Regions from separate parts of the Vreelandella janggokensis genome, predicted to be linked through region 1. Evidence: predicted binding sites of a transcription regulator. Region 1 holds the regulator's gene; each other region holds the start of a gene.

What was found. Region 1 encodes PhoB, which activates phosphate uptake and scavenging genes when phosphate is short. Its sites were predicted from a motif close to TGTCATANNNNTGTCANA; they were not measured.
Region 2: the regulator PhoB is predicted to act here: its motif matches at 3,445-3,462, upstream of QC816_RS08635 (PhoX family protein).
Region 3: the regulator PhoB is predicted to act here: its motif matches at 6,128-6,145, upstream of QC816_RS13590 (PstS family phosphate ABC transporter substrate-binding protein).
Region 4: the regulator PhoB is predicted to act here: its motif matches at 5,890-5,907, upstream of QC816_RS15070 (inorganic diphosphatase).

What each region holds. Positions count from the first base shown of each region.
Region 1 is NZ_JARWAJ010000002.1:126,458-134,147, reverse strand. Features, by position in the region: gene pstB (phosphate ABC transporter ATP-binding protein PstB) at 1-427, shown strand, start outside; gene phoU (phosphate signaling complex protein PhoU) at 456-1,184, shown strand; gene cysZ (sulfate transporter CysZ) at 1,267-2,001, shown strand; gene phoR (phosphate regulon sensor histidine kinase PhoR) at 2,522-3,844, opposite strand; gene phoB (phosphate regulon transcriptional regulator PhoB) at 3,847-4,536, opposite strand; gene ubiA (4-hydroxybenzoate octaprenyltransferase) at 4,615-5,523, opposite strand; gene QC816_RS07330 (chorismate--pyruvate lyase family protein) at 5,559-6,056, opposite strand; gene QC816_RS07325 (NAD(P)/FAD-dependent oxidoreductase) at 6,213-7,382, shown strand; gene QC816_RS07320 (HU family DNA-binding protein) at 7,452-7,690, shown strand, end outside.
Region 2 is NZ_JARWAJ010000002.1:398,995-406,684, reverse strand. Features, by position in the region: gene QC816_RS08645 (GGDEF domain-containing protein) at 1-564, opposite strand, end outside; gene QC816_RS08640 (hypothetical protein) at 906-1,091, opposite strand; gene QC816_RS08635 (PhoX family protein) at 1,245-3,380, opposite strand; gene QC816_RS08630 (YbaN family protein) at 3,576-3,950, shown strand; gene QC816_RS08625 (DUF6482 family protein) at 4,090-4,431, shown strand; gene mgtE (magnesium transporter) at 4,502-5,857, shown strand; gene QC816_RS08615 (Gfo/Idh/MocA family protein) at 5,934-6,599, opposite strand; gene QC816_RS08610 (Gfo/Idh/MocA family protein) at 6,600-7,055, opposite strand; gene QC816_RS08605 (CoA-acylating methylmalonate-semialdehyde dehydrogenase) at 7,131-7,690, opposite strand, start outside.
Region 3 is NZ_JARWAJ010000004.1:364,965-372,654, forward strand. Features, by position in the region: gene hrpA (ATP-dependent RNA helicase HrpA) at 1-239, shown strand, start outside; gene QC816_RS13560 (beta-ketoacyl-ACP synthase III) at 336-1,457, shown strand; gene QC816_RS13565 (MlaA family lipoprotein) at 1,525-2,280, shown strand; gene QC816_RS13570 (PP2C family protein-serine/threonine phosphatase) at 2,289-3,479, shown strand; gene QC816_RS13575 (STAS domain-containing protein) at 3,469-3,984, shown strand; gene QC816_RS13580 (multidrug effflux MFS transporter) at 4,142-5,335, shown strand; gene QC816_RS13585 (TSUP family transporter) at 5,332-6,066, shown strand; gene QC816_RS13590 (PstS family phosphate ABC transporter substrate-binding protein) at 6,207-7,217, shown strand; gene pstC (phosphate ABC transporter permease subunit PstC) at 7,390-7,690, shown strand, end outside.
Region 4 is NZ_JARWAJ010000006.1:6,024-13,713, forward strand. Features, by position in the region: gene pgl (6-phosphogluconolactonase) at 1-534, shown strand, start outside; gene QC816_RS15040 (bifunctional 4-hydroxy-2-oxoglutarate aldolase/2-dehydro-3-deoxy-phosphogluconate aldolase) at 576-1,238, shown strand; gene QC816_RS15045 (SMP-30/gluconolactonase/LRE family protein) at 1,272-2,153, opposite strand; gene QC816_RS15050 (2-dehydro-3-deoxy-6-phosphogalactonate aldolase) at 2,150-2,761, opposite strand; gene QC816_RS15055 (2-dehydro-3-deoxygalactonokinase) at 2,790-3,755, opposite strand; gene dgoD (galactonate dehydratase) at 3,784-4,932, opposite strand; gene QC816_RS15065 (FadR/GntR family transcriptional regulator) at 4,966-5,685, opposite strand; gene QC816_RS15070 (inorganic diphosphatase) at 5,945-6,691, shown strand; gene QC816_RS15075 (carbohydrate kinase family protein) at 6,793-7,690, opposite strand, start outside.

The sequences.
Region 1 (7,690 bases):
CTTGCAGAAGCGGCTCGCCAAGCGCCAGCGGGATGACATCATCGAGTGGGCGCTCACTTCGGCGGCCCTGTGGGATGAAGTCAAGGACCGCTTGCATCGCTCCGCCTGGCAGCTGTCAGGCGGGCAACAGCAACGCCTGGTGATTGCACGAACGTTGGCGGTACAGCCCGACGTGCTGTTGCTCGACGAGCCGGCATCGGCGCTCGACCCGATTTCGACGCTCAAGATCGAAGAGTTGATTCGTAACCTGAAATCTCAGCTAACGTTAGTGTTGGTGACTCACAATATGCAGCAGGCGGCCCGGGTGTCCGATTACACCGCCTTCTTGCAGCAGGGTGAGCTTGTGGAGTACGGCCCCACCGACCACGTTTTCACTAACCCTCGTTTACAACGAACCGAAAACTATATAACCGGCCGTATGGCCTAGGTTGAAGCAACCCCGTCAGGAGGGCTCCATGGACATTACCAGCGATACCCACAGCCAGCATATCTCGCGCCAATTCAACCATGAGTTGGAAGAACTCAAAACCCACCTGATGGCCATGGGCGGCATGGTGGAAAAACAGGTGCAGGACGCCGTCTTTGCGCTACTGGAAAGTGACTCGCGGCTGGCCGAGAAAGTCCGCGATAACGACCGTCAGGTGAATGATCTTCAACTGCAGATTGATGACGAGTGCACGCGTATTCTAGCGCGTCGTCAACCGGCCGCTTCGGATTTGCGTCTGGTGCTCGCCGTCATCCGCGCCACCTCCGACCTGGAGCGGATTGGCGATGAAGCCAGCAAAATTGCCCGCAATGCGCTAAGCCTGAGCGAGAGCAGCAACCCCCTTCGCGGGCTGGTGGAAGTGCGCCACATCAGCGAGCACGTCCGCAAGATGCTGCGCGATTCGCTGACGGCGTTTGCCCGCTTCGATACCGAGCTTGCCATGCAGGTCGTGCGTGAGGATGAGTATGTCGATAGTGAATACGGCAGCGCCATGCGCTCCTTGATGACGTTCATGATGGAAGATTCGCGCTCGATCACCTCGGTACTCAGCATCATGTGGGTTCTGCGCGCGCTGGAGCGGGTGGGTGACCACGCCAATAACCTGGCCGAGCATGTCGTCTACCTTGTCAAGGGGCTGGATATTCGCCATACCGACCCTGAGACACTGGACCAGCAGGCAGCACCGAAAAAGTCTTGACCTGCCCCCCGATTCCTCATGCAATACGCCCTGGCTGCACGGCAGCCAGGGCATTGTCATCTTTGAGGAGTCACATGTTTTCATGCTAGATGCATTCACTGCCATCAGCCGGGGTACACGTTGTGTCTATAAGCCTGGACTGAGGCGTTATGTCTTTTTACCCATTCTGGTCAACCTGCTGGTCTACGTCAGCATGTTCAGCTTTGTGCTAAACCGCTTTGATGGCTGGCTGGCTCACTGGATGGGCATGATACCCAACTGGCTTGATTGGCTGTCGTGGCTTATCTGGCCCCTTTTCGTGCTTAGCCTGTTGGTCGTGGTGTTTTTTACCTTCACGCTGGTGACCAGCTTGATTGCAGCCCCCTTTTACGGTTTCTTGGCCGCTAAAGTTGAAGTTCAAGTCACCGGTCGCGAACCTCAGGATGACCGGGGGCTGGCCAAAACGACCGTTGATGCGCTGGGCCGCGAAATGGTCAAGCTGGGTTATATCCTGCCCCGTGCCGCGCTGCTGTTCGTGATTGGCTGGATTCCAGGGCTTAATCTGTTGGCGCCCCTGCTATGGGCGCTGTTTTCCGCCTGGGTGATGGCCATCACCTACCTGGATTACCCGATGGATAACAATAAGGTAGCGTTTCGCGATATGCGTGGCCGCCTATCGGCTCGCTGGTGGCAAAGCTTAAGCTACGGCGGCTTGGTCACGCTGTTGACGTGGATTCCGCTGGCCAATCTGTTCCTGATCCCGGGCGCTGTGGCAGGTGCCGTACTGATGTGGGATTACCATTATCGCCATGTTCAGTCGGTGACCCAGCGCTCTTGAGGTGTACGCAAGGCCAGTATATGGAGGCTGGAAGAAGGGAAAGCTGACGTTGTTGAAAGGCTAACAAAAACAAGACCCTGCCTTGGCAGGGTCTTCGACAGTGATCATTTTAGGCGGTGGTACTTATCAGCTTCCAATCCTTTTGCGGGACTCCAACCGTGGACGTTACCCTGACTGACAGTGTGACCGCCTTCTAGACTCATCCAATGAATCTCTAATCATCCCTGCTAATGCAGGACATCCTTGCCCTGCATTGGGCTACTGTCTAAGCGTAGTTACTTTTCTTCACTTCGTAAAGAAAAGTATCAACAGTTCTTTGCATCTTACAATGCCAGAGACTGTCTTGCCTATAGAGAAGCACCCTCTATGCCAGCTATTCGTTATTTCACTTATTATATATCAATAACAATGAGTTAAATAACATTAACGATGCCGCTTGATCGCCAGGAGGTGTCATTTGGATACGCTGGATATGTGTCGCAATGGCACATGTGACGCCGTTACTCAGCGACACAGCCAGCTATGTAACCGAAGAGACACTACGCGGGGGCGTGGAAGGCGTGCTAAGGCGGGCCGCCGGGAAGACACAGCGGAAACGGGCACCTTCACCCGGATGCGAGTCGATTTGCAACTGAGCATCGTGGCGCAACAGCACATGCTTAACAATCGCAAGGCCCAGCCCGGTGCCCCCGGTAGCGGTACTGCGGCCTTTATCGACGCGATAAAACCGTTCGGTGAGGCGGGGAATATGCACAGGGTCTATCCCTTCACCATCGTCACACACTTCGATACAGGCACCTTGGCCAAACGCTTTCCAGCGCAGCGTAATCTCGCTGCCAGCAGACGTATAGCGCACCGCATTGAAAGCCAGATTAGAAATGGCACTGCGGATTTCCTGCTCGCTGCCCACCAACTGCGTGGGGTAGTCGCCTTCAATGGTGAGCGTGTGCTGATGCTCGGAAAGCGCCAGCGCATCGGCCCCGACACTGTTTAGCAGGGACGTCACGTCCATTGGCTGATGATCCTGTCCGCCCTGATCAATTTCCAATCGCGACAGCAGCAACAGGTCGTTGACCAGATTTTGCATGCGCTGTGTCTGAGCCTGCATCTGCCCAATGCTGCGCCCCAATCGGGGTGGAAGCTGATCAGCCATCTCGCCATAGGTTTCGAGATAGCCCGATAACACGGTTAACGGTGTGCGCAGCTCATGGGAGACGTTGGCAACGAAGTCGCGGCGCATCTGCTCTAGCTGATGCAAGCGCGTAATATCGCGCGCCATGACCAGGCGCTCGTCGTCACCATAAAGGGTAATCTGGTACTGCAAAATGCGACGCTCATCGATCGGCGACGTGAGCGTCAACGGCTCACTGTAGTCACGGGCATTGAAATAGCTGATAAAACGCGGATCGCGAAGCAGATTGGTAATATGTTGTCCGCGGTCGTGAGCGGTTTGTAGCCCCAGCATATTGCTGGCAGCGCTGTTCCACCACTCCAGGTCGCCGTGACGGTCGAGCATCACCACGCTATCGCGCATGGCTTCCGAGGACTCTTGAATGCGGGAAAGCGTCGAGCGGAGACGGCCCTGGGTAATCCGTTGGCTTTTCTGATATCGGTACAAACGATCAAACAATTCGCCCCAAAGTCCTCCTGCGGCCGGCGGTTCATCCTGCGGGCGTTGCGTCAGCCAGCGGTAAGCGGCGCGCAATTGCCGCAAGTGGTAGACCAGACACATCGCGAAGCCACCGGCCAACCCCAGGCCCGGCAGACCAAGTAGCCATCCCAGGCAGATGCCGAGTGCCGCCCAACCTAGCAAACGCCAAAGCTCACGGCTCCACAAACGCACGGTTAAGCTCGAGCGGAGAAGCGGTAGCCCGTACCGCGTACCGTTTGGATCAAGTTCTGATGTCCGTCGCCCAGGGCTTTGCGTAGCCGACGAATATGAACATCCACGGTGCGCTCTTCCACGTAAACATTACCGCCCCACACCTGGTCGAGTAACTGGCTACGTGTGTAGGCCCTTTCCTGATGGGTCATGAAGAATTGCAACAGCCGGTATTCGGTCGGCCCCATATCCAGCGCTTTACCGTAGGCACTTACCCGGTGGCCCACCGGATCAAGCAGCAACCCATTAATTTCGATGGGATCTTCCACGCCACGTGGGGTCGCACGACGCAGCACGGCCTTGAGGCGTGCCACGAGTTCACGGGGCGAAAACGGCTTGGTGATATAATCGTCGGCCCCCGCTTCAAGCCCCTGTATCTTATTGTCTTCTTCACCCTTGGCGGTGAGCATGATGATCGGCAGTTCGGCGGTGGTTTCCTCGCGCTTGAGGCGCCGAGCCAACTCGATGCCGCTGGTACCGGGCATCATCCAGTCGAGCAATAGCAGGTCAGGCTGATGATCAACGACCATGGCGTGGGCATCCTGAGCGTTGTCCGCTTCAAGAACACGGTAGTCGGCCATTTCCAGCGCCACCGCGATCATCTCGCGAATGGATGCTTCATCATCGACGATCAAGACGGTCTTGGCGGTCATTCCAGAGCCTCACGGTGTCCGATAGAAAGTAATCCAGTGACAGGTACATGACGATCACACCATGACTTGATGACAATTCTATGACATTGACAGAGATTCGCCAGCCGTTGGCCACCAACTCAGCGCAATACCGGCAAACACCAGCAGGCCCGACCAGTGATTATTCAGAAACGCCTGAAAACAGGCATCCCGCTCACGGTGACGGATCAAGCGCTGCTGGTGAATAAACGTCGCCGCCATCCCCGCCAGGCCGAGCCAGAAAAAACCGCCCAGCCCGAGGCGCGCGCCCACCCAGGCCAGCAATGCCAGCGTGGCCAGCTGAAGCAGCCCGATCACCAGCCGGTCGGAATTACCCAGCAACACGGCCGTCGATTTAATGCCAATCTTGATATCGTCATCACGATCAACCATGGCGTACTGGGTATCATAAGCAACTGTCCACAGCACATTGGCAAAGAACAGCAGCCATGCCTCTACCGGCACATGGCCAAGGACCGCACCGAACGCCATCGGAATCGCCCAGGAAAACGCCGCCCCTAGCACTACCTGGGGAAAATGCGTGTAGCGCTTCATGAACGGGTAGATAAACGCCAATACCACGCCACCCACCGACAGCAACACGGTAAACCAATTGGTCAACAGCACCAGCATGAAGGCCGCCGTCACCAGCCCGATAAACAGCAGCTGGGCCTCGGTTTCACTGATCCGCCCGGTTGCCAGCGGGCGCTGTCGGGTACGTTTGACGTGGCCATCGACGTGACGATCGGCATAATCATTGACCACGCAGCCCGCTGCGCGCATGACGTATACCCCGGCGATAAAGATGAGCAGTACGTTGCGCCCGGGTACCCCTTCGCCGGCGACCCATAAGGCCCACAACGTTGGCCACATCAGCAGCCAGGTACCGATCGGCCGATCCAGACGCATCAGCTGTATAAAATCCGCCAGCCGACTCAACCCGGTTGGCCGTAATAAAGAACGATCCATGCTTACCTCACCCATCCAAGAGACGCAGCGTTAGCCTAGCGCGAAGGCAGCGCAAGATCATCCGCCATGGTCGATAAAAAGTATTCCTGTACCAGCAGCGATAACCCGCCGTGCTTACAGCCGTGCTGAAATACCGAGCGGCGCCCCCACAGGCTGCTGGCATCGCCAGGGAAGGTAAAACCAGGCGCATGACGCGTGGCGTACAGCGGGCCACGCACCAGGTCCGGCTGGCGAAACAGCCAGCTGCCCAATGAACGCTCACCCAGGTTTTCCAGACACTGGCCTCTGAGCGCCTTGAGGGGAGCCACCGAACGCGCCACTACCCATGGTGTTTCATCCACACACAGGGCGACCTCCCGGCGCCACGCATAGCGCCGGGCGGCCATACCCAGCGCCAGGGCCTCATGCGGCTGTGGAAAGCCAACCCCCTGGCGTAACAGACGCACGCGGAAAGGCCGCTCGCCCCCTGCGGACACAATACGCGCCGTGAGTGAGTCCGTGGAGGCAACCCATTGCCACCACGGCGCGCTCATCGCCGGACGCAGCGCTCTAATGGGACGCCAACATGGCAAGTCAGGGGCAGTTTCAACACAGTGACGCGACACCAGAGCCTCCAGGCAATTAAACGATCACCTAGTGTAACATGTGGGCTTTACAGGCTTTTGTCCCACTGACCACTGGATACCCGGATGCCCTCATCACACGCTGAGCTCGTTATCGTTGGCACTGGCATGGCGGGCGTTGGTCTTGCCCGTGCGCTGCGCCGCAAAGGCGATACGCGCACCCTGCACTTGATCAGCGCCGATAGCGGCGACGATTATACCAAACCACTGCTGTCTACCGGCTTCGCCAAACGCCTCCCGCCCGAAAAGCTCGCACAGCGCAACGCCGCGGCGCTTGCCGAATCACTTGACGCTCGAGTGATCACCCACACCCCTGTCCGCCAGATTGACGTGGCTAACCGCTCGCTGCGGCTGGAAGATGACCAAGCGCTTGGCTACGACCGCCTGGTGTTAGCCACCGGCGCCGAACCAAGGGTGCCCATGGCGATACCCGATTCCGTCAAAGCGCATTGCTTTACCGTCAACGATCTTGACGACTATCGCCGTTTTCATCGTGCGCTGGGGACAGCGCCTGCTCGCGTGGCGGTGATCGGCGCAGGCCTCGTCGGCTGCGAGTTTGCCAATGATCTGCACGCGGGCGGTCATGACGTCACCGTTATTGCCCCCGATGCCACACCGCTTTCCCGCTTGCTGCCTGGCCCCCTGGGCCGAGCACTCGGCAAGGCGTTTGTTGACGCAGGCATCCACCTTGCCCTGGGCAGAACCATCAAGACCATGGCCCTTAATGATGACCCCGGCGTGACGCTGACGCTGGATAACGACGACACGTTCAACGTCGATGTCATCTTGATGGCGACGGGGTTGACCCCGCGTACCGCTCTGGCTGAGACAGCAGGGCTCACGGTTTCCGCCAGCGGTATCCTGGTGAACCGGCAACTGCGCACCTCTCACCCGGATATCGATGCGCTGGGCGACGTTGCCTGCGTCGACGGCATCAACGCCATGTACGTTCAGCCCCTGCAAGCCAGCGCCCAGGCGCTCGCCGCCACCCTGGTCGGCACACCCACACAGGTCAGCTTCGGGGCCTGGCCGGTGATCGTCAAAACGCCCCTGCTACCGGTGGTTGCCTACCCACCGGTCGAGGCCCCTGAACGTTGGCGGATCGAAGGCGAAGGCGTTGATATGACGGCAATCGCTGAAGATAAAGACAGACGTTTGATTGGTTTTGCATTGACAGGCAACTGCGTGAGAAGGAAAGTGGAGCTTTCCAGAGCAGCCCCTACGCTGCTAGGCTGAATTCCGCGGCGCTCGCGGCTTGGCTGAAACGACGGCCGCGCCTACAGTGTCCTTACCAACAACACGACAGTGTATCTTGCACGATCATTAAACAAAGGGAGTTTCCTTATGCGTAAACCTGAACTTGCAGCCGCCATTGCGGAAAATGCTGATCTGTCCAAAGATAAAGCGGGCCAAGTCCTCAACGTCATTCTTGATGAAATTACCAACAGCGTGTCCAAAGGCGAAGACGTTGCCCTGATCGGTTTTGGCACCTTTACCGTCCGCGAACGCGCTGCGCGTACCGGCAAAAACCCACAGACCGGTGC
Region 2 (7,690 bases), 270 kb from region 1:
GATATCTTTAAAGTAATCGATATCCAGCATGATCAAAGAGAGGGGGCGTGCGTAGCGATCCTGACGGCTGAGTTCGCTTTTCAACATCGTATCGAATTGCGATCTGTTAACAAGCCCTGTCAGCATATCGGTGGTGGCAAGCCGCTTCAGTTGAGCCTCATTTTCCACCTGATCGGTCACATCACGCTGTGTAAGCACCAGCGTGATGGCATCGTGCTGATGGGCTCCCATTGCCGTGATGCGCCACTCGATGTGTCGGCACGACCCATCATGCCGGCGTGAGACCTCACGCCCACCGATACCCTCGAAGGCGTGCTCGACACTGGTGTTCAGCACATCGTGCAGTTGGGCAAGAATTTGCTGATTGGCCGCTTCTTGCTCAACCACGTTGGGGGTGGCGCCCACCCACTCCTCCCGGGCCCCACCCCATAAGCGCTGATAGTCGGTATTGATGTCCATGACTTGGGCACTGCGCGAGTCCCTGGTCATGTTGAAGATAGCCACCGCATGGCCAGTCGCCTCACCACCCTCTTCAGGTCCTGGTCGCGCATAGTGCTGATACATACTATTTACTCATCCTTGAGCTTGTATTGCTCAACATGCGTAGCGGCACTGACCCACGTTGAAAGGTTCACTCGGTGTGGCCTCCGTGCTATTGAAAACAGTGGAGACATTAAAATCACTTTATTTACACTGACGATATAATCATTTACCAGCTGTTAACATAACCTGGGTTATCCAGCGCCAAATGCAGAGATATATTGCGCTAATTTTTGGATAGCCCTATAAAAAATTTACAAAGCACTTACTCAGCGTAGGAGAAATCGGTTAATTCTGCCTGCTTTGCGCCAGCGCATTTCTCAACGTGCCCACTAAAATAATGACCGTTTATTAACCATTCGGGCTCACCCCTCCCGAAACGCCTCGATCACCCGTTCGGCCAACACCTCGCTGGCGTCACCACTGCCTGGGCGCTTCACAAGTGACACTTGATAATCACCAAGTGGGGGCAACGATTCGTTGTGGAGGCGCTTGAGCGGCGGGCGGATCAAGCTTTTAGGGAAAGCCGTCACGGCTAAATCGGCCAGCATGGCGGCTTTCTGACCAGCACAGAGGTCTTCAGGCGTTATAAGCTCGACAAGAGAAATATCGTGTACAGTAAACCCAGCATCAAAAAGAGCGTCGAACCTTGATAGGTTCGAAGCTCTTGGTAAGACCCGCTAGCAACTTTTGAAATTTTGCTTTTAAACGCCTACCGGCCCACCATCGCGCTTTTGAATCACCACGGTTGATGCCCGAGGGCGTACCTGGCCGCTGGCGGCAACGGTGGCATCTTGGGTCAACGCGCTACCATCGGCCGGCCAGTTACCGGGATGCTGAATATTGATGAACAGCGCGGTTTTATCCGGCGTCGCAAAAATACCAGTGACTTCGCAGCCATTCGGCCCCACCGCAAAGCGCTTGAGCTGTTGCTGGTTGCTGTTGTTGATCACCGGTCCGGTACCCTGAATATCATCCAGCCCATTGGGAACCACGGCAAGCAACTGATCGTTGGTGTACTCGGTTACCCCCTCATAACCGTTATCAGTCTGAATCCAAAGAATGCCCTGCCCGTCGTCGCGCTCGTCGAACCAGAGCCCATCGGGACTGGCGAACTGGTTCATTTCGGTCAAGCCCGAATGGTTATCTGTATCGTCAGCGGCGGCGCCAAATACAAACACTTCCCAGGTAAAGGCGTTGGGCAAGCGGCTTTCACGCCAGCGAATAATATGCCCCGCTTCATTATTGGCACGAGGATTGGCGGCATTGGTGGGCGCTAAGTCATAACCAACGCCTACCTGTTCCAAGCGCTCACCGCTGTTGGTATAGGTTGGCTGTGTATCTTCAGCGATGCGCTGTGAGTTATTGGTCAGGGTGAGATACACCTCGCCCGAGGCGGGATCAACAGACGCCCACTCAGGGCGATCCATTGGCGTGGCGCCCAATAAATCCGCTGCATCGCAGGTATTGATGATGATACCTGCCGCATCGTCGTCGGCTAGACCAAGCGCCGCTGCCAGCGTTCGGCCGTCCTGTGTTTGCGCATCAGGTGTCAGCGGCAGCCACTCACCACTGCCGTCGGCGTGAAAGCGGGCCACGTAGAGAGTGCCGTTATCCAAATATTTATGACCGATGGCGAGGCGGTCATACGCTTCGCCGGGGCGGTTGGCATCGGCGGGATCCCAGGCGGCATCGGAGACGTACTTGTATACGTACTCGTTACGGGCATCATGGCCGGAGTAATAGACCACTGGCTGACCGGCTTCCAGCTTGCCCAACCAGCACCCTTCATGGCGGAAACGCCCAAGTGCCGTGCGCTTGATCGCGAGGGCATCGCTGTAGGGGTCGACTTCCACCTGATAACCGAACGTGCGTGCTTCATTGCGGTAATCATCTTCAGCATTTTCGCCGCGCGGCGTAATATCGAAGCGAGCGAACTCGTCGTCCTGCTCAGAGACATCACCTGCTGAGGTATCCCAGCCATAGCGGCTCTTATCGGTGGGAATACCAATCCGCGCATCGTCCTGGAAGCGCTCGCCGCGGTTCACAAAGATATCGGGCCAGTTCTCTTCGCAGGCAATATAGGTGCCCCAGGGCGTTACGCCGTTACCGCAGTTATTGTTCGTGCCGCGTGTTTGCATGCCTGTCGGTGAGAACTGCGTCTTGACATAGTCACTGCCCGCCACTGGACCAGCCAAATCCATCACCGTTGCGCTCGTCAAACGGCGGTTATAGCGCGACCCCGGCACATGTGCCCAGTGGCCGTTGGCATCTTTTTCAATCTCAACCATGGTGACGCCATGAGCATTGATTTCAGTGCGCGACTCATCCGCAGGCCGTTGCCCCTCATCCGCATTGGTGGGTCCGCCTTGAGGCGCCCATAGCGCTGCCTGGTCGATATATTCGTTGTTGAGTGCCAGCACAAAACGACGCGAAGCATTGTTGGCATCCAGGGCAAAACCGGCCATACCATCGTGATGCATTCCCACACTAGAGGCTTGGCGCTCGGCAGTCATCGGCTGGTCGGGCTGCCAGCTGTCGCCAGCACTTAACGGCGTCCCCCAGGGCACTAAGACTTGGGCCACGTAACCTTCCGGCACCACCACGGCATCGGTCAGCGACCCATGAACCGCCTCAAATGCCAGCGTCAGGGGCTTTTTTTGCGCGCCGTTTGAGGCAAGCGCTTGAGCAGTACCGCCAAAGCTAAGCATCGAGGCAGCCGCCATGCTCAAACCACCGCGCATTACATCGCGACGGGATACGTGGCGTGCCAATACTTCGGCAAAAGGTTGGTTGCCACTGTGGTTAAACAGACGATGATCTTCGATCTCTTTACTCATTCTGGTCTCCCCCCTGATCGTTTTTAAACCAACGATTGAACGTTAGGAGACACTAGAGAAGCTGAATGACAAGACGATGACGGCGTGGCTGCATTTATATGAAAGTTGCTGGAGTGGCAAAGCAGTGACATAAGTCCATACTTATTTAACAATCAGCACGATGACTTTATTGAAGCGTGCCTACCGGGAGCAAGAATGAGATTGATCCGCCTCATGTGGATCGTGCTGGCAGGGTTGAGTTTTAGTATCGGTGTCCTCGGCATTTTTCTGCCCCTGCTGCCTACCACCGTCTTTATGCTAATGGCGGTTTACTGCGCCTCCAAAGGCTCACCGCGCTTTGAGGCCTGGATCCGCTCTCGCCACTATGTCGGACCGCTGCTGGTAACCTGGGAGCAGGAGCGGGCCATCTCAAGGCGGGGTAAATTGGCGGCCGTTAGCACGATCGCGTTGAGCGCGCTGATTACCGGCTGGTCACTCGGCCCCGGTTGGAGTCGCTGGGGGGTAATAGCGCTACTGGCGCTGATTGCCCTTTGGCTGGCTACCCGACCAGAGCCTTCTTCCTCACCTTAAAACCGCCTAAATTACCACCTTATGGGTCGACACCACCTGGCGCAGCCCCATGAACGAGCGGATCTGGCGGTTACTGCTGTACAAATAAAGTACAGTCTTTAGTCTTGGCATATCGGATATTCACACATGAGGATACGCCATGCCTTCTACCCTTCCCGCTCACGTCACCCTTGAAGACCTTGCGCAATGGCCTACACCGCTGCCCGATGTAGAAGTTCACGGACTTGATATGGGCTGGTATATCGTTCGCTTGCATCGGGACAACGCTGTCAGTTTGCTCACCGATGAGAATGGCGAAACGCAACGTTTTACCGGCACGCAATGGATTGGCCGTGCCTTGGCGCCGCTGGGTTTCACCCACGGCACGCTGACCTGGGCCGACGCCGCCGATGAAATGATCGGCACCGATGTACCCCCTGTGTCTGCTCAGCAGCGCATGGCCCATGGTGTTCGCGTAGCTTTTAACCAGACCTGTCTATAAAATTGATAGAGCGCCATCAAGAGCTTTCAAGTAGCTGTGTTGACGATCAATTTGCCTAAGGATGGACGCTATGCGCGATGATGAAAAATATACCAATACCGAAGAGCAGTTGCTTTATCTTCAAAAAAGCCTGGATGAAGAAGATAGCACCGCTCTGGAAGCGCTATTTGCCGAGCTGGACATCCTGGCCATTGCGCGCACCCTTGAATCTTTTCCCGCTAAAACCCGCGATCGGCTTTGGGAGTACATCCCTGGCGAACTCATCGGCGAGGTATTGGCAGAAGTCGATGAAGACATCCGTGCTGACTATATCGAAGATTTATCGGCAAGCGATGTTGAGCAGATCGTCAAGGGCCTGGATGCCCAGGAAGTGGCTGAAGTACTGGACGTTGCTGACGAAGCCATCAAGACCAGCGTTTATGCCAGCCTGGACCAGGAAATTCGCGCCCAGGTCGAAAACCTGCATGCCTATGAAGATGATGTGGTGGGGCGATACATGGACCCCGAGACGGTCAATGTAAAGCAGGGTGTCTCGTTAGAAGCCGTGCAACGCTATATACGCATCCACCAGCTGCTCGACGATGAATCCCAGCAGATCATGATCACGGATAAAGATAAGCGATTGCTCGGCACACTGACGCTGATTGATTTGATCAAACAACCACAAAGTGCCGTGGTTGATGATTATATGGATGATTTTTTTACCCTGAATGATCAAATGAAAGTCAGTGATGCAGCGGCGTTATTGCGCTCCAAAGAGCTGCCCTTTGTGCCCGTGTGCGATAGCGATGGATTGCTGGTTGGGCAGTTGAACTCCGCCGATGTATTAGAAATCACCCAAGATGACGCTGATATGACCCTGAAGCACATGTCAGGCGTCAGTGACGAAGAAGAAGTATTCACCCCCATCATGCGCAGTGCTAAAAGCCGCGGCATTTGGCTGGGTATTAACCTGTTGACCGCTTTTTTAGCCGCTTTTGTGATCGGTCAGTTCGAAGCAGTGCTCGATCAAATCGTGGCATTAGCCATCCTGATGCCTGTCGTTGCCAGCATGGGCGGCATTGCCGGTAGCCAAACCCTGACGGTCGTGATCCGCGGCCTCGCGTTGGGCCAACTTGCCGGTAACAACAAACAGTGGCTGTATAACAAGGAACTCTGGGTAGGCATGAGCAACGGTCTGGTGTGGGCCCTCGTCGTCGGGTTCATTTCCTATCTGTGGTTCAGTGACTTACTGATCACGCTGGTCATCACCCTGGCCATTTTTATCAACATGAGCCTCGCCAACTTGTCAGGCGTGCTGATTCCGCTAGTGTTGAAAAGGCTGCAGATTGATCCAGCGCTGTCCGGCGCAGTCATTTTAACCACCGTCACCGATGTGGTTGGCTTTCTATCCTTTCTGGGGCTGGCGACGCTGATTATTCTGTGACGCCCTTCTTCAAGGCAGGCGCCGGGGCCTTCTAAAAGCATCCCCAGCGCTTGGTTTACTTGGTGTCTTAGAACGGCTATAACCTCACCCACCGCCCTATCTGATCTGACCTTTCGATGGCATCGATCAGTCGATTGACCCGGGCCGCTTCGCGAAAATCAGGATAGAGAGGGCGGTGGTTGATGATGCCTTCGACAAGATCCCTAACCTCGATAATTTTCTGATCGTTATAGCCCAAGCCATGGCCGGGGGCAGGGCTAAATGAAGCATAATCAGGGTGCTCAGGGCCAGCGAACAAGGTGGTAAAGCCACGTCTCCCTGGGGCATCGCCGTGGCGGTAAAGCTGCAGTTCGCTCATGCGCTCCTGGTCAAACACGATAGCGCCTTTTGTGCCAGTAAGGGTGTAGGCCAGCCCCATTTTGCGCCCAGCGGCTACCCGAGAAGTTTCAATATTACCCATTAACCCCTGGTCAAAGCTCAGCATGGCCTGGGCCTGGTCGTCGTTTTCCACTGCCGCCATGCCGCTGCCGTCGACCTTGGGCCGCGATGCGATAACAATCTGTAGCTGACCGCATACCTCTGTAATACGCTGCCCGGTCAAGAACTCGGCCATATTGAGAATATGCGACCCTACATCGCCTAACGCACCGGCACCCGCTGTTGCCCGCTGTGTATGCCAATCGTGGGGCTTTTGCGGGTCGAGCAGGTAATCCTCGTTGTGCCGTCCACGAAAGTGGATCAACTAACCAATCTCACCGCTAGCGACAATTTGTCGGGCCAACTGGGTGGCTGAATTGCGAATATAGTTAAAGCCTACCAGGGTTTTAACACCCGCCTTTTCAGCCGCAACGACCATCTCGTCGGCGTCTGCCGTGCTCAGCGCCAGCGGTTTTTCGGCGTAAACATGCTTGCCCGCGGCAATGGCGGCCAGGGCCATCTCTTTATGCAGAAAGTTGGGTGCGCAGATATCCACCACGTCCACGTCACTGTCTGCCACCAGGGCACACCAATCATCGGTGGCGCGGGTAAAGCCCCAGGCACGCGCCCGGCTCTCCGCGGTGGCAAGGTTAACGTCCGCCAGCAGTTCGCAAACGGGCTTGGCGGGCAGATCAAAAACGCTGGACGCTGAATTAAAGGCGACGGCGTGGGCTTTACCCATAAAACCGGTGCCGATCAGGCCAATCTTGAGGGTTTTCATTGTGATTATCCCTGTTTTAAAACAATAACGCCGGGCTGGGCCCGGCGTTGAATAGTGTCGTGCCCAGTAGACTGTTTACATGGTCGGCATGGTGAAGTGGTTGGTCTCTTCACGAATGCCGCTGGGCCAGCGTTGGGTGATAGTTTTCATGCGTGTGTAGAAACGCACACCGTCTGGGCCATGCATATGCAGCGGGCCGAACAGCGAGCGCTTCCAACCGCCGAAGCTGTGGAACGCCATGGGCACCGGAATCGGCACGTTAACGCCAACCATGCCGACCTGGATCTGCTCGCAGTACTGACGCGCCGCATCGCCATCCCGGGTAAAGATCGCCGTACCGTTGCCGTACTCGTGAGCATTGACCATGCTGACGGCTTCGTCGAAGCTTTCCACTCGAGCAATCGCCAGCACTGGGCCGAAGATTTCTTCAGAGTGAATGCGCATGTCTGGCGTCACATGATCAAATAGTGTTCCACCCATAAAATAGCCATCGCCCGCCCCCTCTATCGTTGTCTGGCGGCCATCCACCACTAGCTCGGCGCCTTCATCCACGCCGGTTTGAATGTAGCCCGCCACTTTATCGCGATGTTCGCGGGTGATGAGCGGGCCCATATCGTTATCCGGGCCATCGACCA
Region 3 (7,690 bases), on a different contig from region 1:
CAGCCCGCGAACGGGGGCGCGATCAAATGCTGATGCAGGACGTTCAGGCGATGGAGGAAAAATTCGATGCACGTCGCGAAAACGAGCGCCGTGGGCGCGTGGAGGATCCATCACTCGTCGAGTTTGGCTGGTGGTTGCAGGAACTTCGCGTATCGTTGTTTGCCCAGCAGTTAGGAACACGAATGCCCGTTTCGGTGAAGCGACTGGAAAAACGTTGGCAAGAGATAATTAGCGTTTAGACGCGGGCTGGAAAAATGTGTGTGAAACGCACACAGTGATGATATTGGCGGCGGTTTAAGCTACCTGGCGCAAGCAGCCGTGAAAAGGAGATGTACATGACACATGTGGTGATAACCGGTACGGGGCTTTATACACCGGAACACGCCATTGATAATGCGTCGTTGGTTGCCGCATTCAACGCCTGGGTGGATCAGGAAAATACTCGCCATGCAGAAGCCATTGAGCAGGGGGAACGGGAACCGCTCGCTCATTCAAGTAGTGAGTTCATTGAAAAAGCGTCGGGCATCAAAAGTCGCTACGTATTGGATGCCGGCGGTATTCTTGACCCGGCGCGTATGCGTCCCAAACTGCCCCAGCGGCAAAACGACGAGCCTTCTATCCAATGTGACATGGCGCTTAGTGCTGCCCGTGAGGCATTAGCCAGTGCCCAGGTGGATGCTAGCGATATTGAGCTTGTGATTGTTGCCTGCTCCAACCTGGAGCGCGCTTACCCAGCTGTGGCGGTTGAACTTCAGCACGCGCTTGGCGCGGGTGGCTATGGTTTCGATATGAATGTGGCCTGCAGTTCGGCAACCTTCGCGATTGAAACCGCCGCGAACGCCATTGCATCGGGTAGCGTGAAGCGTGCGTTGATCGTGAATCCTGAAATATGCTCCGCACACCTCAATTTTACTGACCGCGACAGCCACTTTATTTTTGGTGATGCCTGTACCGCGATGGTGCTGGAAGACGCTGCGTGTGCGTCCGCCGACGAAGCCTACGAGATTCTGGGGACCCGGTTGGCGACGGCATATTCCAATGCCATCCGTAATAATGCCGGATTTTTGAATCGCGTCACCGATAGTGATCCGCTGGCGGAAGATAAACTGTTCGTTCAGGAAGGGCGCCGCGTTTTCCGCGAGGTATGCCCCATGGTGGCGTCAATGATCGCGCAGCATCTGGCATCGCTGGAGTTACAGGGAAGCGATTTGAAGCGCCTCTGGCTGCATCAGGCAAACCGCCACATGAACGATATGATTGCGCGCAAAGTGCTCGGTTATGACCCCAGTGAGGAACAGGCGCCGATCATTCTTGACCGCTATGCGAATACCAGCTCAGCAGGGTCGATCATTGCGTTTCATTTACACCGTGAATCGTTGGAGACGGGTGACATTGGTGTTATCTGCTCTTTCGGTGCGGGGTATAGTGCGGGCAGTGTGGTTGTCAGGCGCCAATGAGTCGCTTGCAGATACAAAATGCAAAACAGAGGAACGCAGTATGCCTAGGGTAGGGACATTTCATTTGATGCAGCGATGTCTATGGGGGGTCGCCTTGGCCTCGACGATAGCGCTTGGTGGTTGTGCCAGCACCGGCTCAACCGGTTCGGAAACCTCGCAAGCGTCTAGTCCGGATGACCCCTGGGAAGGCTTTAACCGTAAAGTGTTTGTCTTCAATGATGTGCTTGATCGCTATGCGCTGAAGCCGGTTGCCACGGGATACCGCACGATCACCCCCGATCCGTTACAGCAGGGGGTAGGTAATTTTTTCAGCAACTTGGGTGAGATTCGCACGACGCTCAATAGCCTTTTACAGGGCAAGCCAGCCAACGCCGGGCGCTCGACCTCGCGCTTTTTGGTCAACTCGACCATGGGGCTGGGTGGGCTATTCGATATTGCGTCACTGATGCCCATTGAAGCTGATGAAGAAGACTTTGGCCAAACCCTGGCGACATGGGGGTGGGAAGACTCCCGCTATCTGGTGCTGCCGCTGCTCGGGCCCAGCACGCTGCGTGACACATCCGGATTGCCTGCCGATATGGCAGCCTACCCGGTCACTTACGTTGATGATGACGCGGTGCGAGCGGGCCTGACGGCACTGAATATCGTTGATACACGAGCCGGTCTGTTGGATCAGGAAGAATTGATCCAGGGCGATCGCTACCGGTTTATTCGGGACGCCTACCTCCAGCGTCGTCAATTTGAAATTAGCGATGGCGAACTCGGGGATGATCCGTTTTCTGCCGATGACTTTGAATTTGATGATGCCGACTTCGCCGACTGAGGCTTGCCATGGCGCATAAGCAGCTGATTGCGGTGATCGATGAACCCGGTTCAGAGCGCGATGCGCTTGCCGAGGCGATTACCTGCGATGGTATGTGGGTATATGCAGCGGACAATATTGCGCATCTACCGGACGAAACCGCTCTGATTGTGGCCCATGCCCGGGCGGTTCCCCGTCAGCAGTGGTCGCAGTTGACCCATCAACTGCCCACGCTGGTAGTGAGCGACTCGCGCCAGGATGCCGACTTGATCAAAGCGGTGGACGTTGGGCTGGTCGACTACATTGTCCACCCATTGAGACACGCTGAACTCCTTCGGCGCATGATCCGCAAGGCGATCGAACTGGACGTGCTTGAAAAAGCCCGTGCCAGGGATCACGAGCGATTGGCCGAGCTGAACGAAAGTCTGGAAACCCATCTGGCATTGCTGCGTATGGACCAGCAGAGCGGGGGGCATATTCAACGTCGCCTGCTACCGCCGCGCCCCAAGGTCATCAACGGTGTTTATTATGACTACTGGTTCGCGCCATCGCTTTATTTGTCCGGGGATTTTCTCGACTACCAGCGCTACAATTCGCGCTACAGTGCCTTTTACTTTGCTGATGTATCAGGTCATGGGGCGTCCTCGGCATTTGTCACGGTATTGTTAAAGTATCTCTGCAATCGCTGGCTAGGGGAGTGGGATGGTATTGAGCCAGACAAACTGCCCAGTCAATGGCTGGCGGCGATGAATCGAGAGTTACAGGGTACTGATATTGGTAAGCACGCCACATTATTTGTTGGCGTTATTGACCATGAGGCGCATACTCTTCACTATTCGCTCGGAGCACAGCTGCCGATGCCCCTATTGGTTTCGGGTGATCAACTGACGCGGTTGCCAGGTGAAGGGATGCCGGTAGGGCTGTTTCCTGATGTAGATTACCCCGTTCTCAGTTGTGAACTGCCGGAGGATTTTCGGCTATGGCTGTGCTCGGATGGCGTATTGGAGTGCTTGCCGGGTGATTCGCTCGACACGCGGCTCAGGGAGCTTGAGCAACTCGTAAGCGTGAGTACCACGCTTGAACAGCTTTGTGATCGACTGACCAACAACAACGCGCTATTAAGCAAACAGCGTGCTGGTGATGAGGACAGCCCTGATCGTGATGCTTTGCCCGACGACCTGACAATCATGATGGTGAGCGGATTTGGTCATGCTGACTGAAGAAGGTCGCATAAAAGCGGCGTTCGACTCTGGTGTTTTTGTTTTAAAATTGTGTGGCGATGTACGCTTGACACTGTGTGCCACCCTGGATACTCAGGCTCAGCGCTTGGCTGAGACGCCAGGGTTGAGCGCTGTAATGATCGATCTGCGTGAAGCGACAAACGTTGACTCCACGGCGCTTGGTTTTCTTGCCAAGGTGTCCATGGCGGTGAAAGGGCGCCTGGAACAGCCCCCGACGATCATCGTGGATAATCAGGACGTTCGCCAAATGCTTGATGTCATGGGGTTTGCGCGTTTTTTCACCTTGATGGAAGCCCCCCTTCAGCCTACGGCTGGCTTGAATAGTGCGTTAGAAGAATTGCCTGAAGTCCCGGCAGATGAGGAAGGCCTGCGTGAGAGGATTCTGGAAGCTCACCGTATTCTTATGCGCATGAACGAGCACAACCGCGAACAGTTTCAGCCGTTGGTGGAAATGCTCGAATCCCAAGAGACGCCCCACCACTGACGAGTCCGCACGCTGGCCTCAGACCCTTTTTCCCCCTCAATTATCATCTCCTTGACGGCCTTCGAGTGATCATGGCCGACAATGCAGCCTAAAAGGCATATAATTAGCGGCCTACCTTTATGCTGCAAGGGTGACTGCGGCCACCCTAAGGAGAGACATGGAACTCAATCCCCGGCGCGTCGCTATTCTGGTAGCCGCCAACACGGCGCTGGCTCCCTTTGCCATTGATGCCTATTTACCGGCAATGGCGGCCATTGCCGATACCATCAATGCGAGTATTCATCGTACCGAGCTTTCGATTAGCGTCTTCCTGTTCGGCTTTGCGCTGGGGCAACTGTGTTTCGGGCCCATGTCTGACCGGCTAGGTCGTAAGCCGGTGCTGATGAGCGGCCTGGTCGTGTTTCTGTGCGCAAGCTTGATGATTATGACCGCCGACACCCTTACCTCTCTGCTTGTTTGGCGGTTTGTACAGGCCTTGGGTGGCGGGGCCTGCGTCGTCAACTCGGCGGCGATTGTGCGCGACTGTTTCAGTGGTCGTGAAGCCGCCAGAGTGATGTCGACCATGGCCATGATCATGATGCTCGCGCCTCTGGTAGCCCCGGCGGTCGGCAGCCTGCTGCTGCACATGGCGGACTGGTGGCTGATCTTTGTGTTTCTCGCTGTGTATGCGGGGTTTCTTCTCTGGCTGTTGGGAACAAGGCTGCCCGAAACCCGGGATATGTCGTTGCCTGCAGCCTCGCCGCGCCAGGTGATTCGCAACTATGCCAGTGTGCTGCGCCATCGCGAGGGGATGGGGTATATCTGCGCCGTTGCCGCCTCGTTCGCTGGCCTGTTTGCCTTTGTGACAGCGTCGCCGTTTCTATATCTGGACTATTTTTCGTTGAGCCCGGGGGTGTATCCGTTCGTGTTTGGCGTCAACGTGGTCATGATCGCCGGTTCGAACCGAGTCAATATCTATCTATTGCGTAAACGCACACCCCAGCAAAATTTACGCTTGGGGCTGGCGGTTCAACTGGTCGCTGCAATGGGCTTGGTGGCTGCCACAGCGCTCAATATTGCTTCATTGGCCGTTGTCGTACCGCTGGTAATGCTATTTACCGGCATGATTGGCCTTATTACACCCAATGCCATTTCCTCGTTGCTGGATCATTTCGGCCACATCAGTGCCACCGCCACTGCCTTGTTAGGTGGTATTCAATTTAGCTGTGGTGCCCTGGCAGGCGCCATGGTGGGTCTCTTTGAAGTCGAACACCTATGGCCGATGGTTCTGACCATGCTGGCGGCTGCCCTGTTGGGCAACGTCGGTGTGCGCTTGCTGACGCCAGCGGCAACGGATGTGCGCTCGGGATGATCGAGGACGTTGTGACGTGGTTGGATATGTCGCCGAACACCTGGACGGGGTGTGCGCTGACCCTCGCGTTAGGCGCCTTTGTACAACGCGCCACTGGTTTTGGCTTGGCGGTTATTGGGGCGCCGCTGTTGTTGATGATAGAGCCGCGCCTGGTACCCGTGGTGTTGGTGCTTTTCGGGTTCACCGTGTCGCTAATAATGGTACGCCACTACCTGCACGAGGTACGCCTGGGGGCACTGGCCATGGCACTGGTGGGACGCTTGCCGGGCAATGCGTTGGGGCTTTGGCTGCTTATCGCAGCGCCAATGGTGGTATTGGAAAAGTTGATTGCTGCCATCGTTCTGTTTGCGGTATTTGTCACGATATGCCGCGTGCGGGTGCCGGTCAATCGCGTGTCGTTATTTGGTGCGGGGGTATTCTCGGGGATTTTTGGCACTGTCGCTGCCATCGGCGGGCCGCCAATGGTCCTGCTAATGCATGGATTTGCCCCAGACCGACTGCGCGGCAACCTCGCGGCTTTCTTTATCATCACCTCGATGCTGACGCTCGCTACACTGGCGTTGGCAGGGCAGGTGGGTTTATGGCATTTGGGCGTGGCGGCAACGTTATTGCCCGCTGTACTGCTGGGGAATGCGCTCGCCGACAGGGTGGCGCATCGCATTGATCGGCAATGGCTTCAGGCGGCGTCGCTTGCGCTATGTACCCTGGCAGCCGTGGGGCTTTTGTTGTAATAAATGATGGCGTTGCGAGCCGTGATGAAAAATTTTAAAAAAATTATGTTGTGACATTGCTTGTCATGAAGCTGTCATCGAAGCGATGCAAAGTGTGCCTTGCGAAGGCAATATCCCTAACAGCTTCAGGAGTAATTCGCATGAACCGTATTCTCAAAACTACCGTGCTCGCGGCAGCTGTAATGAGCGTGGCAGGTGTTGCTCAGGCTCGTGATCAAATAAACATTGTCGGCTCTAGCACTGTGTATCCGTTTGCCAGCTATGTGACCGAGGAATTTGGCGCGACAACCAACTACCCGACGCCGGTCATCGAGTCTACCGGTTCAGGCGGCGGTTTGCGTCTGTTTTGTAACGGTGTTGGCGATGGCACCCCGGATATCACCAACGCATCGCGCCGCATGAAGCCGTCTGAGTTCGAGCGCTGTGCAGAGAACGGCGTGACCGATATTACCGAAGCCAAGATCGGCTCGGATGGTATCGTGCTTGGTCAGTCTAACGAAAACGATGTCGTGCCACTCACCCTTGAACACATCTTCATGGCTGTGGCCGCGCAGGTGCCCCAGGATGGCCAACTGGTTGAAAACCCCTACACCAACTGGAGCGAAATCGACGCTTCGCTGCCGGATCGCGAAATCTCCATCTACGGACCGCCCACCACGTCCGGTACCCGTGATGCTTTCGAAGAGCTGGTGATGGAAACCGCCTCCGAAGGTATGGATGCCTACGAAGAAGCCTACACTGACATCCGTTCTGACGGTGTCTACATCGACGCCGGTGAGAACGATAACCTGATCGTTCAGCGTCTCCAGGAAGACACCGGTGCCTTCGGTATCTTCGGCTATTCCTTCCTGGAAGAGAACACCAACACGCTGAATGCGGCAACAATCAACGGTGTTGAGCCGGAGCCCGAAGCCATCAGTTCTGGTGACTATCCGGTTGCCCGTTCACTGTGGTTCTACGTCAAGAACCAGCACGCTGACGAAGTGCCGCCCATGTACGAATACGTTGACATGTTCATGTCAGAACAGATGATTGGCGGCGACGGTTACCTCCGTGATCTCGGCTTGATCGTGCTGCCGGAAAGTGAGCGTGAAGAATGGCGCCAGCAAGTGGCAGACCGCGCTCAGTTGGAACTCTCTGACCTGCAATAACAGAGTGTTTAATTGAGAATGTGGCATCGGCCGGCAGCATAAGCTGTCGGCCTTTTATTTTGCGATTGATGTTGCGAGATCGGCTTTCGATTCGTTGACTGTCATATTGCTGTAATGTTTTTACCTCAAGATATTTCAAAATCGATTTCATCAGTAACGCGAGAGAGATTAGATGCAAACCAACCAGCTAGTTTTACTCTTTTGCACCGTGATCTTGCTGCTGGGACTTGCGGCCTTTTTTGCAGGTCGCACCAAGGCCTCGCGGGTTCGCAGCGGGGGAGGCAAGATGTTTGCCCAACCCGACCAGTATGCGTGGTTTGCCGTGCTCTCCACCGCAGGCCCCGCCATAGTCGTGGGGGCGGTGGGCGCCTTTATCATGCTTCTGCTGGGGGCGGATATACCCACCTTCTATCTTCTTGCCGCAAGCCTGGTGGTATCTGCCGCCGGTCTGGTGGTGGGGTTGGCGCAAGTGC
Region 4 (7,690 bases), on a different contig from region 1:
AAAGCCCTGGCGGCCAAGCCGCTGCCCTGGGAGCGGGTGGAGATCACGCTGGCGGACGAGCGTTGGGTGGATGCACAGAGTGATGACAGCAACGCGAAACTGGTCCGCGAGCACCTGCTTCAGGGGGCAGCGGCGGCGGCCCATTTTGAACCCTTGACCAGCGATGCAGGCACTCCTGAAGAAGGCGTGCCTGATGTCAGCGAGCGTGCGCTATCGCTTAGCTGGCCGGCAAGCGTGGTGATTCTGGGAATGGGCGGCGACGGCCATACGGCCTCGCTGTTTCCTGACAGCCTGGAGCTTGGCCTGGCGCTCGCCACGGAGGAGCCGCTGGTCGCCGTGCGAACGCCCAGCCAACCGCAGCCACGCATCACGTTTTCGGCAGACCGGCTGCATCAGGCGCGCCGTCACATTTTACATATTACCGGCGACGATAAGCGGGCCGTGTTGGCCAAGGCACTGAGCGGGGACGACATGCGTCAACTGCCCATTCGTGCCTTTCTATCCTGCCCCTTGGCGATTTACTGGGCGCCTTAGCGCCAGGTTTTACAGATAATAATTTGCTTGGAGAATCACGCATGACCATCGATAAACAGCTGCCGTCGACGCGCACCGCAGAGCTGGACAGCATTTGCCTGAAAGCCGAAGTGATCCCGGTGATTACCATCGACCGCTTGGAAGACGCCGTGCCATTGGGCCGTGCCCTGGTCGAAGGTGGCCTGACCGTGCTGGAGATTACCCTGCGGACCGAGTGCGCGCTGGACGCCATCAAGCGCATGAAAGACGCCCTGCCCGGGGCGAGTATCGGCGTAGGCACGGTATTGACTCCTGCCCAGTATCGCCAGGCCGAGCAGGTCGGCGCTGACTTCGTGGTAACCCCAGGAGCGACCGAGGCGCTTTATCGCTACGGCGTGGAAAGCCCGGTGCCGATGCTGCCTGGCGTATCCACCATTTCGGAGCTGATGACCGGCTGGCAGTACGGCTATCGTCGGTTCAAGTTCTTCCCCGCCGAATCCAGCGGTGGCTCAAAAGCGATCAAGGCGTTTGGCGCGCCGATTCCGGAAGCACGCTTCTGCCCGACTGGCGGTATCACGGTGGATAACGCTGAAGAGTACCTCAAGCTGCCGAACGTCATGTGCGTGGGCGGCTCCTGGGTCACGCCCAAGGCGATGGTCGAGGCGGAAGACTGGGACGGCATCCGCGAACTGGCCCGCCAGGCCGCCGAACGCTTCCACCACTAACCTGAATCGCCCCGGACTTGCGCCGGGGCTTTTTTACTCAAGCGTCAGTAACGGATCGGCGAGGCCATGAACGCCTACGTTGGCCTTGAATAACCCGCCTGCCAGCGGCTCTTCGCGGCGCTGTGCGTCGCTGAATCCCTCCTGCGCCGTGGTGATATAGAGCGTTTCAAGGCCAGGGCCTGCAAACGCCGGGCAGGAGGGCTGGCTGACCGGCACATGCACTTCGTCAATCACCTGACCCGCGGTATCGAGCCGCACGACCTTACCCGCGCCCCAGAGGGCAAGCCACAGGCAGCCTTCGCTGTCGATCACCGCGCCGTCCGGGTTGCCTTCAAGCGCCGTGAAGTCCGCCCAGGCAACCGGTTCGCCCACTGGCCAGCCTTGGCTATCCAATGCCCAGCGCATCACGATGCCGGTGGCTGTGTCGGTAAAATACGCCGCGTCACCCATGGGTGAAAAGCAGACGGCATTGGGAATGGTCAGCCCGCTGCGCAGCCGAGTCAGCTCCCCACGATGCAACCGATAGAGGCTGCCCGCTTCGGATTCGGCGGTCTTGCCCATGGTGGAAAGCCAGAGGCTGCCGTGGCGGTCCACGCGGGCATCGTTGCTGCGCGTAACGGGGTTGTCGGCTTCAAAGTCGGCAAAATGCTCAAGGCGTTGCGTCGCCGGATTCAACAGGCTCAGGCTGTGCTCGCCGACCAGCATTAGTCGGCCATCGTTCAGTGGTGTGGCGAGCGATACCCTTTGCTCAAGCGGGTAATGGCCATGCTCGCCGTTTTCAAGTGACAGCCAGTGAAGGCATTTGCCCAGAATATCGCACCAGTAAAGCCGTCCGCTCCCGGCGTCCCACTGGGGGCCTTCGCCCAGCTCGCAGCGGCAATCCACCGCCAGTTCCGCCATCTTGTTGTGATTCATAAACGATCTCCTGCGGCTTGCCAGGCGTCTACCAGCGCCTGGGCCTGCTTGCCGACTTGCTGAGGCGTTTGCCCCGGTTGGTAAAGCGCGCTGCCCAGGCCTGCGCCATCCACGCCCGCGGCGCGCCAGGCGGCAAAATTGTCGATACCGATACCTCCCACCGCATATAGCAAGGTGTTAAGGGGCAGCACGGCGCGGACAGCCTTCATGCCCGCGATGCCCACCTGTACCGCCGGGAAGAGCTTTAGCCCGGTCGCACCAGCATCCAGGGCATCAAAGGCTTCGGAAGGCGTCACAATGCCTGGCCAACTGGCCATTGAGAGGCGATAGGATTCTTCAATGACGGCAGGGCGGCAGTTGGGCGAGACGATCAATCGACCGCCTGCAGCATGAACATCACGTACCTGCTCAGCGCTTAATACCGTTCCCGCACCGATCAGCGCCTGGTCGCCAAAGGCGTCCGCCAGGCGCTGGATGCTGGTGAATGGGTCGGGGGAATTAAGTGGCACCTCGATTTGCGTGATGCCCGCATCAAGCAAGGCGCCGCCAACGGCCACCGCATCATCGGGCGTTACCCCACGTAAAATGCCAATTAAAGGCAGTGTCATAGCGCTCTCCTTGTTTAGCTGATGCTTATTACCGGGTGCCTTGGTAGGCGAGGGTCAGTCCTGCCAATACCGCTGTGTCGCCGTCAACGCGCTGGGTGCCGATGTCGAGGGCTTCCAGGGCGAGTGCGTAGCGGTGGTTGAGCGCCTCGTTGCCGATCAGGGTCACGCTTTCCCCGGTTGTCAGCTCGTGGCAGGCACCGGCCAGTTCCAGACCGATCGCCAACCCCGAGAGATGTGCGGCAAACACGGCACCTCGGGCATCACCGCTCGGCAAGGTGTTATCCAGCAAGTCTTGAGCGCGGACGCCGAATAGCCGCTGGCTGAAGCGTTCGGGCGCCTGATAGGTTGCCTTGACCGCTTGGGTAAACGCCTGGCGACAGCTGTCTTGATGCAGGTCGTCCTGCCCTACGGAGTGCTTCAATACGGATTGATGAGCAAGCAATTGATACAGCTCGCCAGTCAAGTAGGTTGCAAACTCGGTAACGGCACCATCGGTTAAGCGTGCCCATTTGGCATGGGTGCCGGGCAGGCAGACAAGGCCGTTAAAGCGGTACGAATCGGCCAGAAGGCCCGCTAACTGGGTTTCTTCGCCGCGCATCACATCGTAGAGATGCGTATTGCTCCCGGACTGACTTAATCCAGGCAGCAAGTAAACCTGCAGGCGAGCGTCGGCGAGAGCCGGCATCACCGCGCCACGAGAGAGTTGATCGAGACGCGTGGGCGTCGCCAGATAAGCGGCCTCCTGCCAGCCCTGCCGTGCGCCCGCCATACCGCATACCATCACAGGCGTTTGGCCGTTATCGGGCAACCAGGCGTCGACGATCCCAAGCAGCTCGGCCTCATACTCGGCGGCGGTCAGCGACAGCATGCCGCGAGGGCTGGAGGCACTCGCCATGACGTGATTCTGGGCATCCATGGCCCAGGCGCGCAGGTTGCTTGACCCCCAGTCCACCGCAATCCACGCTAAAGGATGTGTTAACTCACTCGCGCCCATAGGGCTATCTCCCGGTTAGTCGCTTGGTTTACCACTCGGCAATAGAGCCATCTTCATGGGTCCATACCGGGTTGCGCCAGCGGTGGCCAACGTTGGCGCGCTCTTCAACGAAGGCTTCGTCAATCTCCACACCTAGCCCTGGCCCCTGGGGAATCGCACAGAAGCCGTCTTCAATGCTGAGCGCCGATTTGTCGACCAGATAGTCGAGTACGTCGTTGCCCTGATTGTAGTGAATGCCCATGCTCTGCTCTTGAATAAAGGCATTGTGGCTGACAGCGTCCAACTGTAGCGACGCGGCCAGGGTCAGGGGACCAAGCGGGCAGTGGGGCGCCAGGGCGACATCGTAGGCGGACGCCAAGGCGGCGATTTTAAGCCCCTCGCTGATGCCACCGCAGTGGGAGATATCCGGCTGAATAATGTCGATCATGCCGTCTTTAAGCAGGTCGCGGAATTCAAAGCGGGTATGCAGCCGTTCGCCGGTGGCGAGCGGGTACCCAAGGCCACCGGCAATGTCTTTCAGGCAGGGCAAGTGCTCGGGGGCAACCGGCTCCTCGACGAACATCGGGTGGTAGGGCTCCAGCTCGCGCAGCAGTGCTTTGGCCATGGGGCGGTGCACACGGCCATGAAAATCGATACCAATGCCCACATCCGGGCCGACCGCATTGCGCGCTTCGGCCACCCGGGCGACCGCTTCGTCTACCTTGCGGTGTGAGTCGACGATTTGCAGCTCGGGTGTGCCGTTCATCTTGAAGGCGGTAAAGCCCTTGTCAGCCAGTGCCTTGGCGCCTGCACCCACGTCGCTAGGACGGTCGCCGCCGGTCCAGGCGTACATGCGCATTTTATCGCGCACCGCGCCGCCCAGTAGCTGGTGCACGGGCACACCCAGATCGCGCCCTTTAAGATCCCACAGCGCCTGGTCGATACCCGCAATGGCGCTCATCAAGATTGGCCCGCCGCGGTAAAACCCGGCGCGATACAGCGTGTTCCACAGGTGTTCGATACGGTGCGGGTCCTGGCCAACCAGGTAGTCGGAAAGCTCATGAACGGCAGCCTCGACAGTCGCCGCGCGGCCTTCGATGACCGGCTCGCCCCAGCCGTAGCAGCCTTCGTCGGTTTCGATCTTGAGAAACAGCCAGCGCGGGGGGACTTGCCAGGTTTTCAGTCGGGTAATTTTCATAGGGTCAGATCCTAGTCAGTGGTCGATGGCCGGTTAATTGACGATGCCCAGGTCGATCGCTGTGCGGCGAAGCACTTCCCGCGCGGCGAAAGACGCCGCCTCGGCATCCCGGCGCACAATGGCTTCAAGAACGCGGCGATGCCGTGACAGGCTGTCGTCGAAGGTGTCGGTTCGGTGCTGAGAGCCATGTACCAGGGCCATGATCGAAGGGCGCAACAGGTGTCCCATTTGCCGCCACACCAAATTGTGGCTGGCCTGGTAGGTGGCATCGTGAAACATGACGTCGTACTCGGCGTGCTGGGCGCGAGCGGCGGCTGACTGGGCAGTTTTCTGCATGCCTTCAAAGGCGGCTTCCAGCCGGGCGATATCGTCCGCATCGGCCGCTTCGGCGGCAAGGCCCGCCACGACGGGCTCGGCCGAAAAGCGAAACGCATAGATGGCGCGCGTGAGCTGCGGGTCGAGGTCGGTAAGCCCCGTCATCCATTCGCTCATCAGCGGATCCAGCAGGTGCCAGTCGCTCATTACGCGGACTTGCGTGCCACGCCCGGCGGTACGGTCTAAAAGACCAGCGGAGGTCAAGCGGGCCAGCGCATTACGCACCTGATTACGGCTCACATCGAAGTGCGTGCCGATGTCCATTTCCTTGGGGAAGATGTCACCCGGCTGCCAGTGGCCTGCCAGCAGGGCTTGGGCGAGTAAACGGGCTAATTGTTCAGCGCCGCCCTGGTGGGCCGGTAGAGCGTCCAGCGGCATCAGTGATCTCTTATCTTTTATTGGATGTAGTCTATTCTAGTAAATGTCTGACATTTAAACAAGTCGTGCCATGGGCGTCTCTAGCGGCCGATGAAGACGTCTCCAATCAAAAAAGCCCACACCAGCTTGCAACAGATGTGGGTCAATAATGGTTAGCCAGTCAAAGAAGTACCGTGGTTTAGCATTCAATTTTGGAAAGTAATCTGTCATTACCCCGTCATCTCTCCTCGATAACGTATCTGAAAAACCAATGGAGAACATGATGCGGAAAAAACTATTACTTACGAGCGTAGCGTGCATGGCGGTTTTAGCATCCTTTGCTCAGGCTCAGGCTCAGGCTCAGGCTCAGGCTCAGGCTCAGGCTCAGGCGCTAGGCGGATTGGCGTTTTCTGACACCACGCCCATTGCCCAAAACATGACCGCAACAGATGAGTTCACTATCGTGGGTGAAGAAGACTTGATGGCGATGAATGCCATCAATGCAGAGGGTTCGGTAAGAGCCATCGTTGAAATACCCGCGGGCACATCGGCGAAATGGGAAGTCAGTAAAGATGATCCCAAAGCGGTTTACTGGGAGTATAAAGACGGTGAACCGCGCGTCGTGAATTACCTAGGCTACCCCGGTAATTATGGCGCTATTCCAGGCACTGCTTTGCCAAAAGAGTTGGGGGGTGATGGTGACCCACTGGATGTGATTGTGCTGGGCCAAGCCGTTCCACGAGGTGAAATTGTCGACGTGAACGTTATTGGTGTTCTTAAAATGCTGGATGACGGAGAGCAAGACGACAAGCTCATTGCCGTTCTCGCTCAGGATTCACCTTTTGCAAATATTGAAAACATGACACAGTTGGACCGCGAGTATCCAGGTGTCAGTCAGATCATTGATTTGTGGTTTGCCAATTACAAAGGGCCTGACGGTGGTATGGAAGGGCTAGGGTTTGAAGATGCGGAATCGGCTAGATCGGTGTTAGAAGCCGCTGCGGAAAACTTTACAGCCACGCAATAACGACCACATCCCAGTCATCGGGAGTTGTGGCTTTCAGCTTATCATTGCGACTGCCTCACTCACATCGGTGACCGTCCAGCGGTCACCGAACTATATAGCTATTAACTGTTGCGCAACGTTTCGATATCGGTGTGGGTGGGCAGCGCTGAGTAGGCGCCGGGACGCGTGACGGCGTGAGCGCCACAGCGGCAGGCGAGGTCCACCGCGCGGGAGAGGAAGTCAATATCCTGGTGCCAGCCTTCCTCGATACCGTGCTGTGACAACTCGGCCAGCAGGCCGCCGATGAACGCATCGCCACCGGCGGTGGTGTCCACGGCGTCAACCCTGGGGGGCGCGATGGTCTGATCGAGACCCGCGCCCTTGAGGGCGACGCTATTGGGACCGTCGGTTACCAGCATGACTTTCACGCCCGCGGCAAGGCGCTCTGCTATCCAGGCGTCTTGGGGGTGATCGCCGCGCAGGTAATCAAGTTCGTCGAGCGATACCTTGACCAGCTCGGCGCTATCCAGCAGTTGCGTCACCAATCCCATATCCGCTTCGCCTTCTGGCCAGAGGTTGTGGCGCAGGTTGGCATCAACGCTAACCAGGCAACCTGTGCGTTTCGCCATGGTCGCCATGGCCAGCGTCACGTCGGCGATTTCCGGGTCGGTCAGGCTATTGCTGCACAGGTGAAGAATCGCGGGGTTCTCGAAAACGCCCTGGGGGAGGTGTTCAAGACGATAGAGCAGGTCGGCGGCAGGTGGGCGGTAAAAGTCAAAGGTACGCTCACCGTCGCTGTCCCGGGAAACAAATGCCAGCGCCGTACGTGCTTCTTGGGTGAGCACCACGCCCTGGGTGTCCACGCCGTGGTGCTGTAACTCACGGATGATGAAATGCCCAAAGGTATCGTCACCCACCATGCCCAGAAACTGGCTGGGGGCGCCCAGCCTTGCGCAGGCAACCGCCACATTGGCGGGGGCGCCGCCAGCGTAAGGCGTGAAGGTTTCGGGGCCGGATGCG